3 regions of the Psychrobacillus sp. AK 1817 genome follow, and region 2 is predicted to be linked to each of the others. Evidence: predicted binding sites of a transcription regulator. Region 2 holds the regulator's gene; each other region holds the start of a gene.

Region 1 (5,554 bases), 530 kb from region 2:
GGTGTTGTCTCTTATTTGTTCAATAGCATGTGCAGTCCAGCCTACCATTCTAGCTACACTAAATGTAGGTGTGAATAGTTCTGCTGGCATATCTATCGAGCGCATGATTGCAGCAGCATAATACTCAACATTTGTGTATAGCTTGCGTCCAGGCTTATGCTCTGCAAGTAAATCAATAATTTCTTTTTCTGCTATAGTTGCGATATCTAACCAAGGATCCTTTCCTTGGAGGTTTAAGCATTTGTCTCGAAGTAAAATGGAACGAGGGTCCTCTGTCTTATATATTCGGTGACCAAAGCCCATTATCTTTTCGCCATTTATAATTTTATCTCTTACAATGTCTCTGATCATTGTAGGATTTTTAAACTCATTGAGTAGTGAAATTACCCCTGAAGGCGCTCCTCCGTGCAACGGTCCCTTCATTGTTCCTAACGCTGAAGTTACTGCAGCTGTAAGATCTGACTCTGTCGAAATCGTTACTCTAGCAGCAAAGGTCGAGGCATTTAAACCGTGCTCCATCGTTAGCTTTAAATAGGTTTCAAGCGCTTCAACTTGTACATCTGTTGGTACTTCACCATTTAGCATCCATAAATAATTGGCAGTATGGCTAAGTTCTTTTTTAGGCTCTACTATTGCTAATCCTTTTTGGTTTCGATAATGTCTAGCAACTATGACCGGCAGTGCTGCTGTTAAAATTATCGCCTGCTCTTCTAGTAATTTTTCTTTAAATTCTGCATGAGCATAGCCTGATATCGCCGTTCTCATTGCATCCATCAAGGACACTTCCATTGGAAGAGCATCAATAATTGCAATTATGTGATTTGGTAGTTCTCTAAATTCATTTAAAGATGGAAAACTAGTGTTTGTTCGTTCCCCTGTCCACAAAAAATTGGCGATATCTTCAAATGACCCTTCATTTACTAGCTCATCTACTTTTATCCCACGGTATCTAAGCTCTCCTATATCTCCATCCACCGATGCGATTTTTGTATGAACAGCAACTACATCTTTTAATCCTTTTTGAAACATATGAAACGCCTCCTTTTTCTTTATTATATTTAAAAACATTGATAATAAAAATTAAATATATATAATTAACTTAATTAAAAAAGTTAATCAAGTAGGTGAATATAATGGAATATCACTGGTTAAAAACATTTTGTGTAGCTGCAGATACCTTAAACTTTCGAAAGGCATCTGAAAAATTAATGGTCTCTCAGCCAAGTGTGACCGTCCATATTAAATTACTGGAAGAGTATTTAGGTACCCCTCTTTTCGATCGAATAAACAATCGTGTAACCCTTTCGGAGGCTGGTAAATTTTTTCTTCCAGAGGCTAAGCAGCTAGTTCATCAGTCGGAGTCAAGCGTCAATAAAATACGATCATTTGCACAAGGGTATCGGCGTAAATGGACAATTGCCATTTCTCCCCTTATGGCGGAAACCATTCTTCCTTACTTTTTAAAAACATTCTTAAAGCGGCATACGGATTTAGAAATAAATATAAGGGTAGAGGAATCCTATCTTATAGAGGAATTGGTTGATACAGGGGAAGTAAACGTTGGAATATCTGCGATTGATTCTCAAAAGAAAAATATAGAATCAATCTCTATTTACGAGGACCCAATTTTGTTTTTAATGCCTTTTGATGGATTTGATGAAGAAAATGGACCACCAATAGATGTGAAAGAGATACTTCAGAAAAATTATCTTTTTACTCACCATCATCCTGTTTTTGGGATGAGCTACTACTGAAGCTAAATAAGCATGTAGTTGGATTAAGAACCATGAAAGTCACACAAGCCCATATAACTAAACGCTTTATCCAGGAGGGGCTCGGTGTATCCTTTCTTCCTCACTCTATTGTTAGACGAGAATTAATAGAAGGAAAGATGATGCAGCCACATTTTGATTTGTTCGACCTGCCTACTGTCTCAACATTTATCATTGTTAAAAAAAAGAGCGTGCTAGAAGAAGAATTTATCGCACAAATTTCCAAATATTATTTTGGATAAGTTAGACGCGTTAGCTAATGGGCTAACGCTTTTTCTCTAATATGTTTTAAGGATTTTCTTTTGTTATCGCTTGCAGAGGCTGTGGCTGCGTTAATCTTTTGATTTCCTTGTAAATATTTAGATAGAACCATATGAAAACTGCTGCAAAGACCCAACCAGTTATTCTCAAGTAAATCAACATTGTGCCATAGCTATCCACACCATACCTGTCCAAAAGCCATGCCTTAATGCCTGCTAGGGTAAGCCCTCTTATGACAAACATTAGCGTCAATAGCTGAAACCATTTAAATAATTCTTTACGATAGAACTGCTTTCTACTGCTTTCACGGTCATATCCCTGCAAGAATGCCACATCTATAAAGAAAAATAATGGGAGAGGCTTTTTAATGAGCATGGAGAGCAAATAGACGAAGCTAAAAGCAACCCCTAAATATACTTGGTTCCATAGCATCCTTTCTGCAGATCCTGATAATATATCAATCACAGTTCCTACCAATAAACTGAACAAGATAAAAATGCCAGTCACATTAAATTCTCGATCTACAATAAAACGTACTATAGTATAGGCAAATCCAGGCGCAGTGGATAACAAAAGTGCCCAATAATCACCTAAACCTTCTCTACCATTAGTCCAAATTAAGTATGGTACTACTACATAAAACAAGATTTCTAAAAAGATATAGTATTTCTTCATTGCCCCTTTATCATCCTTTGCTGTTATCCCACTCATCATACCCTTCTGTAATATATTCCCTATGGATACCTATAATCCTCTTTTATAGTAAAAGGAATTCATTATCATTAAGGTATTTAGCAAATCTAACGTTGAATATATCCCAAGTGATTCATCAGTTATCTTGTCTATAATTATTTTATGTTTGAATCTATTTAGACTTAGCACTTCCAAACAATAAAGACCTCTATAAGGAGGTCTCTCAGAATGTTTTTATTCTAATATCGTCACGTCCACAATTTCATCCAATTTCACTTCAAAAAATTGAAATGGATCTTCTAATTCGATAATGCGCCTAGTTAAATCAATCCATTGAATTGTCCCTCGATGATATAAAAATTCTCCATCTTTCCAACGTTTAATTTTTATGTCTACATTTCTTTTCATCGCAAGTTCAATTTGTTCTTGAATTGCTTCATAGTCGAACTCATTTAGATCTGGGCGCGGAACTTTTTTTATCTCCTCATGATAGTCTCTCAACATCTTCACGTGTTCAGGCAACATCATCGCCACCCACTTTTTTGAACCTCTATCACGGATTTTAGATAAATCCAACGCGTTCCAGTCTTCCTCGAAATTAGCCATCTCCATCACCTTTCTTTTTTATCATTATACAGAACGTTTGTTCTGTTATCAACCGCCAATTTAAAGCAATTCATGTTATAAAGTATTATTCTGTGTTTTTCCTGTTAGCAAACAATCTATACTAGAAAGCAAGCAAGGCAAAAGTATGTTTTTTGAGTTGAGAATTGTAATAGTACGAACGAAGTCAATTCAAAAAGCGAGTAAGTGAACGACGAATCGTTCACTTACTCGCTAAAGATACCAAGAAGCTCAGTCAGTATTAATATAAAAGAGAATCAAGACACTACAACAATTCTTTTGCTAACAATCGATATACATCTAAACGCTTTTGCTGAGAATGCGGTATACTACAAATCATCGCCTCATCGAACCCATAATGCGCCTGTTCTTCTTGAAGAGTAGTAGCTACTTCTTTTGCAGAACCAACTAAATGGATTTTACGATTTTCCTGGATCATCATGCGATCCATTTCAGATAAAGGATAGTTTTGTGCTTCTTCAGGTGTCATAAGCTGGCGAATTTGTCCCTTCATCAGAGAAAGTCTAGATATATCCTGTGGAAGTGCTTCAAATTCTGCCTCTTCTTTTGTTTCAGCAACTGTCACTAAATACGTTACGTTAATCTCAGGCATTTCCATTAATGCTGAAGGTTTAAAATTTGTACGGTATGCATTTAAAATAGCAGGAGTCATTCCTCCCTGAAAGAATTGTGCAAAGGAATATCCCAAGCCCATCTTTCCTGCCTGAATCGCACTGTTCCCTGTCGAGCCAAGCAACCAAGCTTCGGGAAGCACGATATTAGATGGAGTAGCAATCGTTTTATTGTACACACTGTCCTCGGGAACTTCGTCATTTAAAAGCTGTAATGCAGTTCCTAGTTTTTCATACATATTGTTCACCATTGGTGGACGGCCCTCAGAAAGAGCATGCATCGCATAGTTATCCCCGCCAGGAGCACGCCCCACTCCGAAGTCTATTCTTCCTGGAGAAAAAGCACTTAACGTCTTAAAGACCTCTGCAAGCTTAAGAGCTGAATAATGCATCATCATAACACCGCCAGTACCAATACGGAGCTTTTGAGTTTTAGCAGCAAGATGGGCTGCAATGACTTCAGGAGCTGAGCTCGCAAAAGCCCCGGTTCCATGATGCTCAGCCATCCACATACGGTGATAGCCTAATTCGTCAGCTAAAAGGGCTAATTCTTCTGCTTTTTTTAATGCATCTGCTGCAGTATTTCCAGCCGTGATCGGTGCTTGATCTAAAACACTTAATTTCATAATATATAATCGTCCCTTCATAGAAAATTCATGTGTATCTCTTTCCTTTTAAATGCTATAGAAATAGTTTAAAAAAGTAAACGAAAGGGACTTAAGTTTTATAAATAAAAAAAGGCGAGAGCCCTTACTGAGGGACTTCTCGCCTGAATATTAATATACAGATGTATTTTCCTTCGAAATATTCTCTAATATTTCTTTCACACGAGCTAAGAAGCGACCACAAACAAGGCCATCTAGCACGCGGTGGTCTAGAGATAGACATAGGTTCACCATATCTCTTGCAGCAATCATGCCGCCTTCCATAATAACTGGACGCTTAACAATAGATTCCACCTGAAGAATTGCTGCTTGTGGGTAGTTGATGATACCCATTGATTGAACAGAACCAAATGAACCAGTATTGTTGACTGTGAAAGTACCACCTTGCATTTCATCTGATTTAAGCTTACCAGAGCGAACTTTTCCTGCAAGCTCATTCACTTCACGTGCAATCCCTTTAATAGTCTTTTCATCTGCTTGTTTAATCACTGGAACAAACAATGCATCATCTGTTGCAACCGCAATCGAAATATTGATGTCTTTCTTTTGGACTATTTTGTCACCAGCCCACATAGAGTTCATCATCGGGAACTCTTTTAATGCTTGTGCTACTGCTTTAACGAAGAAGGCAAAGTATGTAACGTTAAAGCCTTCTTTTTGTTTAAACTCATTTTTAATAGAGTCACGGTATTGAACAAGATTAGTTACATCCACTTCTATCATTGTCCAAGCGTGAGGCGCTTCATGCTTACTACGTAGCATATTAGCTGCAATTGCTTTTCGAACGCCTGTAACAGGAATTTCAATATCACCTGCTCCGACTGGAACATTAACAGGAGCAGACTTTGGTTGGGAATTCGCAGTAGCAGAAGATACAGCCGGCGCTTCTTCTACGGCAGATTTTGCA
Region 2 (5,554 bases):
CCAATTAGGATTGCTTGGGTTGTGGCGTAAATGTTTTGTCCATAATGTGTACGCCATTGGTGCAGCTCCCATAGGAAGACCTGGATGACCAGAGTTTGCTTTATCGATTGCATCGATAGATAGAGTACGAATAGTCGTAATTGCTAATAGATCTGATTGTAATGACATGAATGACATCCTCTCGAACAAAATTTTTTCTATAATAATAGTTTAGACAACAATTCGCGTATTATCAATGGTTTCTGAAATGATTAGTTAATTCAGAAATTTACCCTTTTTCGCTTGTTGTACCTTTTCTGGTGTAACATCGTTTCCAGAAGGGTCGATAACTTTTACACTTTCTATTGTATCTCTCATTGTTGCTCTAAATGTTTCCAAATATTCTTTGCGCAAAGCACTTTGTTCCTTTGCTTCCTCAATAGATAATCCACTGGACTTAGACTTTTTTGCCAGCTCATTAATACGTGCTAGTTTTTCTTTACTTAACATATTTTTCATCCTTTCAACTAACTCTTATATAAAGGTATGAAAAAAACACACGAAGTGCAAGTCTTTACCCTTCGTGAGTCTCTTTAAATTCCATATATCTTCTATGTACAGTTGCTTTACTTATATTAAAACCTAATCCCTTTAATGTAGAGGTGATTTCCTCGTATGTGAGCCCTGCGTTCCGTAATCGGACAATTTCATCAACAGGTATATCTATTCGCTCTCTTCCCTCAGGGTTTCCTCGAGTTTTTAAATTCTTTTCTGGACGATAGCCTTTTGATATCGCGCGCTTCATTCCTCTTTTAATCTTGGCATTATGAATTTTACGTTGATATTCCTCCACCAAGGCAAGGATTTCTAAAAGCATAGAATCCATTTCATTTAAGTTTAATATACCTTTATCCTGTAACGTATAGACCGATGTGTTTGTTTTCTGAAGTAAATGAAGGACAGCCATTCTACCATTACCTCTACCTATTCTAGTTTCATCTTGCACAAACACCGCTTTGATATCATTTTCTTTTACATAATTGAGCATCTCTAATAGCCCATCTCTCTCAACATCATATCCACTATGCTGATCTGCAAAAACCTGAGAAACCTCACTGCCCTGTTTTTTAGCAAAATCTATCAACTCTTCCTCTTGTCTCTCTAAAGAAGTTTCTTGTGTGGATTTGTCTGTACTTACTCGACAATAAATAACTGATTTCATTCTCCCGCTACCTCTGTTCCATAATTTAAGTGAAGGTTCTCACTTACTTTAGGAACAACTATAACATCCCCAGCTTTAATAGAGGTATCGTATAAATTATTCATTTCTATTACCTGACTAACCCATTCTTCCCTTGAATCTTCTATGCCATATTTTGTTGCAAGAGCCCATAAGGAATCCCCTTGTTCTATTTTGATGTGTGAGTCTTCCTCGTTTGTTATTGTATGTGAGATTACCATAGTTGTCATAAATATAAGATTTAGTCCTAAAAATAATGCTAAAAAATAATTGTTTTTTACCCAATTCATAAAAAAACCCCCAAAATTAGAATGTTTGTTCGGAATGTATGTTCTAATATTAATACGAACATTTGTTTTTGTCAACAAATATTAGAACCTATGTTTGCATAATTTTCAGGACACTGGTATACTATTAATAAGTATTAATCTAGTAGGGAATTTATTACTAAAAGAGGTGAACTCATTGAAGAAAGCGTCTAAAAGACAGGAAGATATTCTAGCTTTTATAAAGGAAGAAGTTCGTAAAAAAGGCTATCCACCATCCGTACGTGAAATTGGTGAGGCAGTAGGTCTTGCTTCAAGTTCTACTGTACATGGACACTTAGCAAGATTGGAAAGTAAAGGTTTAATTCGTAGAGACCCTACAAAACCACGTGCAATAGAAATATTAGATGGTTTAGAGGCTACTGTCGAAAGGCAGGGAGTTGTGCATGTTCCTTTAGTTGGGAAGGTTACAGCTGGTATGCCTATTACTGCAATTGAAAACGTTGAAGAATTCTTCCCGCTTCCTGAAACGTTTGGTACTTCAGATGATCACCTATTTATGTTAGAAATTATGGGTGATAGTATGATTGAAGCTGGAATCTTGAATGGAGATTATGTCATTGTTAAACAACAGCAATCTGCTAACAATGGGGACATCGTTGTAGCAATGACAGAAGAGGATGAAGCAACAGTAAAACGATTCTTTAAAGAAAAAACGTATTTCCGCCTACAGCCGGAGAACTCTGCGATGGATCCGATTATTGTTAATCAAGTCTCTATTTTAGGAAAAGTAGTAGGAGTTTACCGACATATTCACTAATGATTGCTTGACTTCTACAATTTTCATAGTATGATTACTTTGAGCCGATATCATATCTAACAAGAAAGTGGACATTTTTGTTTAGATCATCGAAAAACCCCTTCATGTTCGAGACATGAAGGGGTTTTGTTTATATTATTGCTTGTTTTGATTGTTTTGGTATTACATTCATTCCCTCTAAGAGAGTCTTTGCATCTTCATTAAAATAATGTTTGATGTCTTGTCTTATTAGCAAGGACGGGTTATCTCTTATTATCATTCTCAAAGCTCTAACGTCAAATTTCGTAGCATGCTTATTAATCGTGTAAATCAAGGAAACTTCTTGGCGAGTTAAAGGCTGGGCTCCTGATTCTAGGGTGTCGTTTATGTAAACTAACACACTTCTCGCATTGTCAATAAGTAAATGTTTATTTATATTAACTAGATTTAGATTTTCCTCTATATATTTTCTTGCTGAAGCATAATCTAACTTTTCTATACTATGATTAATCACATTAATTAATTCATTTGCATCCACATTCTATCCCTCCACTATTTCCGGAATTACAGATATATATATAAGTAGCATTGTACTATATTAACATCAGATTTGTAAGCTCTTTATCCTATTTTAATTCATCGGAACAATAAAAAATATTTAGAAATTCATAAATGAATACATTTGTTTATTAAAATTTATATTTAATTTTTGTTAATAGAAAGGATTGATTTATTTGGCTTTTCCATATCGGAATGATTACAGAAAAACGTTATTACCTTATTTAAATAGTTTACAAGAAGAAAGCTGGTTTAAAACCTCACCAACCTATCCAAATAATTTGGCATGGGTTATTTCACATATTGCTACTAGTGAGGATTTCTGGATTAATGAAGTGGCACTCCAACAAAAGTTAGTTTTGACTTTAGACAAAAACTCCTCTCCGTTCGAAATACTTAAAGCTTATCAAGATATTCGCATACATACAGACGGAATATTAAATAACTTAACTGATCAACAGTTTAATCAACTGATTGAAGTCCCTAAATTTTCTGATGGTTGGATTCCTCCTTCTCCCCCAACCTATAACTGGGTATTCCATCATATATATAGTCACGAAGCATACCACATAGGACAAATTGGCATCATAGCTCATTTCAATGGTTTTCCTAAACCTCTTTTTTAAATTAGCTTCATTGTCCAACTGAGAATATTGTTCAAAAATTATTTAATGGGGGTGAAACAATTGATCCCATTATTTCGCTACATTAATTTGGCTCTTCTATCCTCAAATCTTTAGATTCAACAAAAAAGGAAGGACTAGAATAAAAATTCTTGTCTTCCTTTTTTTGTTTCCGCTGTTGTTGATTGAAAAGTAATATCTATATGCGTCCCTCCAATTCCACATCTGATTATTTAAGAGCTACATAGTAGGACTTTTCTTCTCCATGCCACTTCATGCCTCAATATTTATTTTCCATAAAAATGTTATTTAAATACATTTTCTAATCCTACTGTTCTCGTAACCTGTCGTATATATCCACGCTAACAAAAACCCGTTTTCCTTCCTTATAGCAGTGACTTCATTTTAAGAGATGAATATAGTAAATAAGTGCATATTTTAAAGCCGACTGAAATCCCCTTTCTTATCGTGAGAAATAATAAATCAAGTACAGGAACTAACGCCAGACCTTACATTTGCTCAACTAAATCCTTGTAAAAGCAACAATTTTTTTATCATCTTAAACCAAGTTATACAATATGTTCTTAGCTTTTTTTAATAAGCACAGGATTAAAAGCCAAAAGGAGTTTTTTTCATAATGCGAAAATGGTTATTTTTAATAATGGTTTCTTGTATGTTGGGCCTTACTGCTTGCTCCGTAGCAAAGGAGGAAGAAAAACCTGAAAAAGAGATAGAGAAAGTAGTAACAAAAGAAGAGAATGCGGCTGAGGAAAACAAATCAGATTCAAAAGAAGAGGCAACAGTACCTGAGGAGGAAATGGTATCTACAGATAAGGAACTGGTGCAATACTATCTGGACGATGTGAGAGTAGCTTATATGGAGGTAACAGATTTAGCAGTACGCTGGGATGAACTAAGATTTGGATCATCCAATGGTCAATTGGACAGCTATACATTTGCCACTGCTATTTACGAGGAAATTCTTCCACAAAATATGTTTGTTTTAGAAAACATTGAAGCTATTATTCCTCCAAATGATGATATTGCAGCCACGCATGAAATATTAATAGATGCTATTAGCAAGCAACATATCGCATTCAGTGAAATTGCTGCTGGTCTAGATGCGAATGATCCAGACAAGATAACTAAAGCAAATGAAATTCTAAATGAGGTTAGGAAATTGGATCGCGAGTTTTCAAGAAAAATGGAGGCTCTTATTAAAGAATACGGAATCCAATAACATTGCAATTCTATTAACCTTTTTTTGATGACTGATCGCCCTTGTTTAGCGACCAGTCTTATACATACAATAATTTTCATTTTTATATTGTGATAAAAAAACAATGTTCTTCTTTCAAAATGCCTATTAAGTAATGGCCTCCCTAAGCTCTTCCAGCCTATGACCTATACACAAAAAGACGTAATCTAAAAGAGTCTCCCCTAAATAATCGACTAACACGTTAAAGAATTTACTTTTTCTCTCATCTCTTTTTTTACTGTTTGATTGTAACAACAAAATATCTCTTTGCTCTCATAAAAAACAGTATTAATGGGCATTCTGTTAATGTTTAAATGTAATTCTACATATGACAGGTGGAGAAGAATAATGGGAAATTCAAAAGAACCTTTTTATAAGAAGTGGTGGTTCTGGGTAATCGTCGTAATTTTTGTTATTGCACTTGCATCAATCGGCGGAGATGATGAGCCAGTCAACGATATAGCTACCGAGAAAACCACAGAAGACAATAAAAACGAAGCTTCAACGACTAATGATTCAAAAACAGACGAGGATAAACAAGAAAAGAAAAATGAAGGAAAGATTAAATCAGGGACATACAAGGTTGGTACTGATATATCCGCAGGAGAATATATAGTGTTTGCTAATGGCTACACATATATAGAAAGTTCAAAAGACAGCTCAGGTAAATTGGAAGGTATTATTTTCAACGATAATTTAAGTAAGGATTCCCATTCCTATGTGACGCTTCACGATGGAGAATATTTTAAGTTTCAGGATGGTGATATGTATTCTATTGAGCAAGCTCCTTCTATAGTTCCTATTGATGGTATTTATAAAGACGGTATGTAC
Region 3 (5,554 bases), 280 kb from region 2:
ATTCTTGAAAATAGCTGTTACTGGTGGGGAAAAAATTTATTTACTTCCCGTGGTTTGTCTGATGATTCTACCAATGGTTCAGCTCTATCGTTTAAGTATGCTTACTTTCGAGGCTGAAGAACGTAAAATGTATGCAGAGCTTGCAAGGTCGCTTGGATTCGGTAAATTGGCTATTCTACTTATACATATTTTTAGAAATGCAGTTATTAGTATTTTCTTTCAATCAAAAAAGACTATGTGGTTCATGCTTTCAAACTTATTCATTCTTGAACGAATGTTCAATATGCCCGGTATTATGTATTATTTGAGCAATAACATTTCAGGAGAGTTATTTTTAATCACGGTATGCAGCTTCTTTTTCCCAGTGTTTCTCCTTTATAGTTTTGGCGAGTGGTATTTTCTACGTCATTTGAACAAGGGGAGAGCAATCGGATGAAGATGAAATCAGTTTGGAGACAGCCATATTTTGTTTTTGGATTTACTATATTAGCCTTCTTTTTAATAGGCAGTTTTATATTTGAGTGGATTTTTGGGCCAGATCCGAAACAAACTTATTTTTTAATGGAAAATGGCAGAGTAATAGAAGCAGCTCCACTATCCCCAAGCTGGATGCACCCACTTGGGACCGATCAATATGGCTATGACATGTTTGCTAAAATCATGCTTGGAGCAAAATATACCATTATATCTGCCATGGGAGTTGCAGCTGTTCGAATGCTTATTGCAGTACCACTAGGATTTGCAATCGGTACTTATTGGCAGAAGAGACGGGCCATTATTAATAGCGCTATCGATCCTCTACATTATATTCCTATGACCATTTTTTCTTATCTTATGCTTTACCCAGTGCTATGGGAGCCGATGGAGGGATTTTCTACAACTGTGTGGGAGAGAATTATCATCCAGGTTGTGCTAATGGCCATTATCACCGTACCAATTGTGGCTTCTCTCATAGGCAACGAGGCCAATCTGCTTGATCAGGAGGAATATATTCTGGCTTCTAAAACGTTAGGGGCTGGTCGACCGAGAATCATTACCCGTCACCTATTTCCAATGATGAGAGAGAAATTATTCGTTTTGTATGGACAACAGGTCGTCGAAACATTAGTTGTGTTTACGCATCTCGGGTTGCTCCAATTGTATATTGGAGGTACAGCAGTTAGCTATGACCCTATGTTTGGAGATCCTCCAAAGTCTATTGCCTATGAATGGGCAGGACTTTTTGGTTCCTCTTTCCGATATCTGCAAGGTGTACCATGGCTTCCACTAGGACCTGCTATATGCTTTGCATTGCTCATCTTGGCAATTTCCGCAATGATAGAAGGCTATACTCGCGCAGTGAACGGACAAGTCAATATTCCAAAGAGAAAGAAAGTAGCGTTTCTGTCTGAGGACATGATTGAATGGAACCAGCAGCAACTACAAGAAAAGATGCAACTTCTTTATAAGGATAAAGAAAAGCAAAAAGTCTGAGCTTAAGGAGGATATCTTCAATGCTTATTGTGGATTCCTTATATGGAGAATTTTATATAGATGGAGTATTAGAAGAATTAATAAATAGTAAGCCTGTTCAACGATTAAAGGGCATACATCAAGGCGGGGCAAGCTATTTAGTAAAGAAAGAATGGAATGTCACTCGATATGAGCATTCCATTGGTGTCATGCTTCTGGTAAAAAAAATAGGGGGTTCGTTAGAAGAACAGATTGCTGGTCTTCTTCACGATGTTTCACATACTGCTTTTTCTCATGTCGTCGATTTTGTTCTGGAAAATAAGGACGAGGACTATCATGAAAAAATATATAGTAGAATAATTAACGGTTCCTCAATACCTACTATCCTAGCTAAATATGGATATAACTTAAAAGACATCCTATTTAATGATTCGAGATGGTCCTTGCTCGAGCAAAGTGCCCCTGATTTATGTGCAGATCGTGTCGATTACACATTACGCGATCTGTATGCCTATGGAAATATTTCAATGGAAGAAGTTCAACATTTTTTACAGAATCTAATCGTGAAAGACGGTAAAATGGTTCTTCCAAATATAGAAATCGCCGAGTGGTTTACATCGGTCTACTATGAGGAAGTAATTGATTTCTTTATGAATCCTTTAAATTTATATGGCAACTACCAGTTAGCTTTTGTTTTAAAGGCAGCATTGGATAAACAAATCATCACATTAGAGGATTTTCTTTTGGAGGATAATCAGTTGCTCCAATTGGTAGTATGCTCACAGGATGATGAAATTCAACATGCTCTTCAAAAGCTTCATCCTTCTGTTGAAGTGATAGACGAGCTAACCAATTATGATTTTCATCAGAAAATGAAGGTTAGACTAATAGATCCTCTAGTTTGTTCGGAAAATGGTTTAGTAAGAGCTTCTGACTGCTCTAAGCAGATTCAAAAATTAAACCAAACGGCATTGCAACGAGCAGTAAAAGGAACCTATGTAAAAATTTTATCTTGCTAATAAAGACAAGCCTATATCGTGATTAGGCTTGTCTTTATTTTGTTATTAGAATTAGTGTCCCAATTACCTGTTGAAATTGTTTCTCATTAGTAATGAATTTATTCAATTTATTCGATTAAGTGTTTTCCTTCCTAATGGTCTACATTACCATTGAATAAGAACGTACGTTTGCAATATAATAATAAGGACGAACGAATGTTCCTTTCGGAGGAGAGTAGATTTTATGTATGAGGGCTTAGAAAATCGAAATATTATTTGCATTGACATTCGAAGCTTTTTTGCGAGCTGTGCAGCGGCAGAAGCAGGACTAGATGTGATGAATACGCCTATTGCTGTTATTGGAAACTTGGAGCAGAAGGGGAGCATTGTGCTTGCTGCTTCTCCTCCAATGAAAAAAAGGTTTGGCGTAAAGACCGGGACGAGGTTATTTGAAATACCAGACGATCCTTCTATCCATCTGTTGGAACCAAAAATGGAATTTTTTGTTCGAGTTTCAATGGAAATCACGCGCTATTTGAATCAGTTTGTCCCAAGTGAAGCGATTCATGTCTATAGTGTGGATGAATGCTTTGCAGACCTTGGGGGAACAGAAAGGCTTTGGGGGCCAATTGAGAACACGGTGAAACGTATACAGGACGGTTTGCATTATCAGTTTCAGCTTCCATGTGCTGTTGGACTGGGACCAAATATGCTTATGGCAAAGCTGGCGCTTGATTTGGATGCCAAAAAAACAGGTTTTGCCAAATGGACGTATGAAGATGTTCAACAAAAGCTATGGCCTGTTTCACCTTTAAGTAAAATGTGGGGAATTGGCTCTCGTTTAGAAAAAACACTAAATAACATGGGGATTTTCAATGTAGGACAGCTAGCAAAAACTCCCTTGAAGTTGTTGGAGGATAAATTTGGAGTGATGGGAAATCAATTGTATCACCATGCCTGGGGGATAGATCTCTCTGAACTGGGAGCGCCCATTGTAGACGGCCAGATAAGCTATGGAAAGGGGCAGGTGTTATTTCGAGATTACCGGACAAAAAAAGAAGTAATGGCAGTCATATTGGAAATGTGTGAGGATGTGGCAAGACGAGCAAGAGAGGCTAATATGGTGGGGCGCACTATACATCTTGCAGTGGGCTATAGTAAAGACTCTTTTGGGGGAGGATTTAATCGTTCACGCTCCATAGATGAACCGACGAATGCGACTATGAAGATTTATAAAATTTGCGAAAAAATATTTGATGAGTTTTATGACCGTAGTCCAGTGAGAAGGCTATCCATTTCTATCACTAATCTAGAGCCGGAGAACTCTATGCAGCTTAGCCTTTTTGAAGAAGGAAAGTGGAAGGAACGCAAGCTTGGAAAGACGATGGATTATCTGCGTAGCAAGTATGGTTCAACCGCTATTTTACGCGCAGTTTCCTATACCGAAGCTGGCACTGCAGTGAAACGAGCGGGCTTGCTCGGAGGTCATAAGAAATAGGATGAACAAATATTAGAGAGAAAATACGATAAAAAAACCCTGTGAAAATTAATCATATTCTCACAGGGAAGGTCAGTTAGAGCAGCTTAATCATAATGGTGTCATACGGCATAACTTTTGCGCTTGGCTTAATCGATAGACCATTTACTAAAATAAAACCATTTCTTATTTTGTCTACGACAGCTGTTCTGCTCCAGTCAGGTATTTGTTGAGAAAGAAGAGAATCAATTCGATAAACTCCTTCTACAGATTTAATCGTTACATAACTTCCGATATAAGCTTTTCCATATAAAGATTTACAGGCAGCTCTGTCAACGTGCTTTCTTTGTTTACAGGTTCACGTCCATGGACTCTTTCATGTCTTCGAAAAGTTTTATAAATATCTAATTTTTTATTCCAGGTATGGTTTTTTTCGCATTTATAAATGGCAAAACGGTATATATGCTTTCCATTTGAATTATGTCTTCGAATATTTGTATCAGTAAACAAGGAATTTTTCCCGCACATTTTACAGTGCTTTACTTCTCTACGAATCGTTTGTTTTTTTAGTATTTCCCAATTGTGACATACAACGGTCATTTCCTTCACCTCATATAAGATAAAGGAACAATCGCATCCGTTTGGATGTTGGCAGGATCGTTATTAATTTGCACTAAAAAAGGCCCCAAAAAGGACCTCAAAAAGCATACGAAACTACTGGTTTGCTCTTGTCCCTTTGTAATGGTAGATGGGCAGACTAATCCCTTGGTTAAAACAGATGTTTTTAAGGGAAAGTGCTATCCAATTTAGTTGGTCCATTACAAAGTAAAAGTTGGCATACGAGTTTTTGTATCCTTTCTCCAAACAGATTTAACAATATTATAACATATAACATTATTTTTAGAATAGTTAAATTAAGGTGAATTCTTTCGTCATCAAGATATGAGGAATACCATCTTCCATGAAGATATCCGAAGTTGTTTTGTATCCAAGTCCAGTATAAAATCCTTCAGCATGGGTTTGACCATGAAGCTTCACTTTCGAAACCTTCAATTCTTTCGCAACATCCTCCAGAGCTTTGACAATTACTTTCCCTAATCCTAATTTTCGATAAGGCGGAAGAATACAAATACGCTCTAGCTTTCCGAATTCATCTACTACTCTTAAGCGACCTGTCCCAACTGCTACATTGTCAATGAAAACTAGAATATGCTGACAATCTCCGGCAAGGGTATCAAATTGGTCAAATTCATCTTCTAAAGGCACACCCTGTTCTTTAACAAATACTTCTTCTCTAATTGCGAAAGCTTTTTTCAAATCCTCTTGGGAGGTAATTTTATTTGATTTCAATTTTTTCAGTCCTTTCCTTATTTTTCTATAAAGTTAGTTTATTTTTATTTAAATTGCAATGGGAAACCTTTGGAAATGAGAAGGTAATTATACTGCTAAAAGCGAATATATAGGAAGAAGTTAAGGGGGGATGTTTTTGTATTTGATTATTATAGCTGTAATTGCAGCTTCTTTTTCACTAGTAACTATTTTCTCCCTTTTTGTCTTAAAAAGATGCAACAGGAAGATGGCCATGATTACCAACTTTATAGCGAGTTTCATCCTATTAGCGTCGGCC

Evidence for each region. Region 2 encodes LexA, which represses DNA repair genes until DNA is damaged. Its sites were predicted from a motif close to CGAACATATGTTCG; they were not measured.
Region 1: a site for LexA is predicted at 3,363-3,376, ahead of D0S48_RS01275 (YolD-like family protein). Genes of this name have one in related genera too.
Region 3: a site for LexA is predicted at 2,660-2,673, ahead of D0S48_RS02645 (Y-family DNA polymerase). Genes of this name have one in related genera too.

The regions. Positions count from the first base shown of each region.
Region 1 covers NZ_CP031739.1:253,806-259,359, reverse strand. The annotation lists gene D0S48_RS01290 (citrate/2-methylcitrate synthase) at 1-1,029, opposite strand, end outside; partial or broken gene D0S48_RS01285 (LysR family transcriptional regulator) at 1,134-2,014, shown strand; gene D0S48_RS01280 (VC0807 family protein) at 2,061-2,744, opposite strand; gene D0S48_RS01275 (YolD-like family protein) at 2,961-3,332, opposite strand; gene D0S48_RS01270 (LLM class flavin-dependent oxidoreductase) at 3,616-4,608, opposite strand; gene D0S48_RS01265 (dihydrolipoamide acetyltransferase family protein) at 4,759-5,554, opposite strand, start outside.
Region 2 covers NZ_CP031739.1:788,589-794,142, forward strand. The annotation lists gene tkt (transketolase) at 1-168, opposite strand, end outside; gene D0S48_RS04035 (DUF896 domain-containing protein) at 256-489, opposite strand; gene D0S48_RS04040 (YneB family resolvase-like protein) at 554-1,201, opposite strand; gene D0S48_RS04045 (cell division suppressor protein YneA) at 1,198-1,509, opposite strand; gene lexA (transcriptional repressor LexA) at 1,685-2,305, shown strand; gene D0S48_RS04055 (hypothetical protein) at 2,436-2,822, opposite strand; gene D0S48_RS04060 (DinB family protein) at 3,019-3,468, shown strand; gene D0S48_RS04065 (hypothetical protein) at 4,103-4,705, shown strand; gene D0S48_RS04070 (Rv1352/Rv1906c domain-containing protein) at 5,072-5,554, shown strand, end outside.
Region 3 covers NZ_CP031739.1:512,194-517,747, reverse strand. The annotation lists gene D0S48_RS02660 (ABC transporter permease subunit) at 1-436, shown strand, start outside; gene D0S48_RS02655 (ABC transporter permease) at 433-1,473, shown strand; gene D0S48_RS02650 (HD domain-containing protein) at 1,494-2,471, shown strand; gene D0S48_RS02645 (Y-family DNA polymerase) at 2,695-3,948, shown strand; gene D0S48_RS21260 (DUF1062 domain-containing protein) at 4,207-4,527, opposite strand; gene D0S48_RS02635 (GNAT family N-acetyltransferase) at 4,837-5,277, opposite strand; gene D0S48_RS02630 (hypothetical protein) at 5,414-5,554, shown strand, end outside.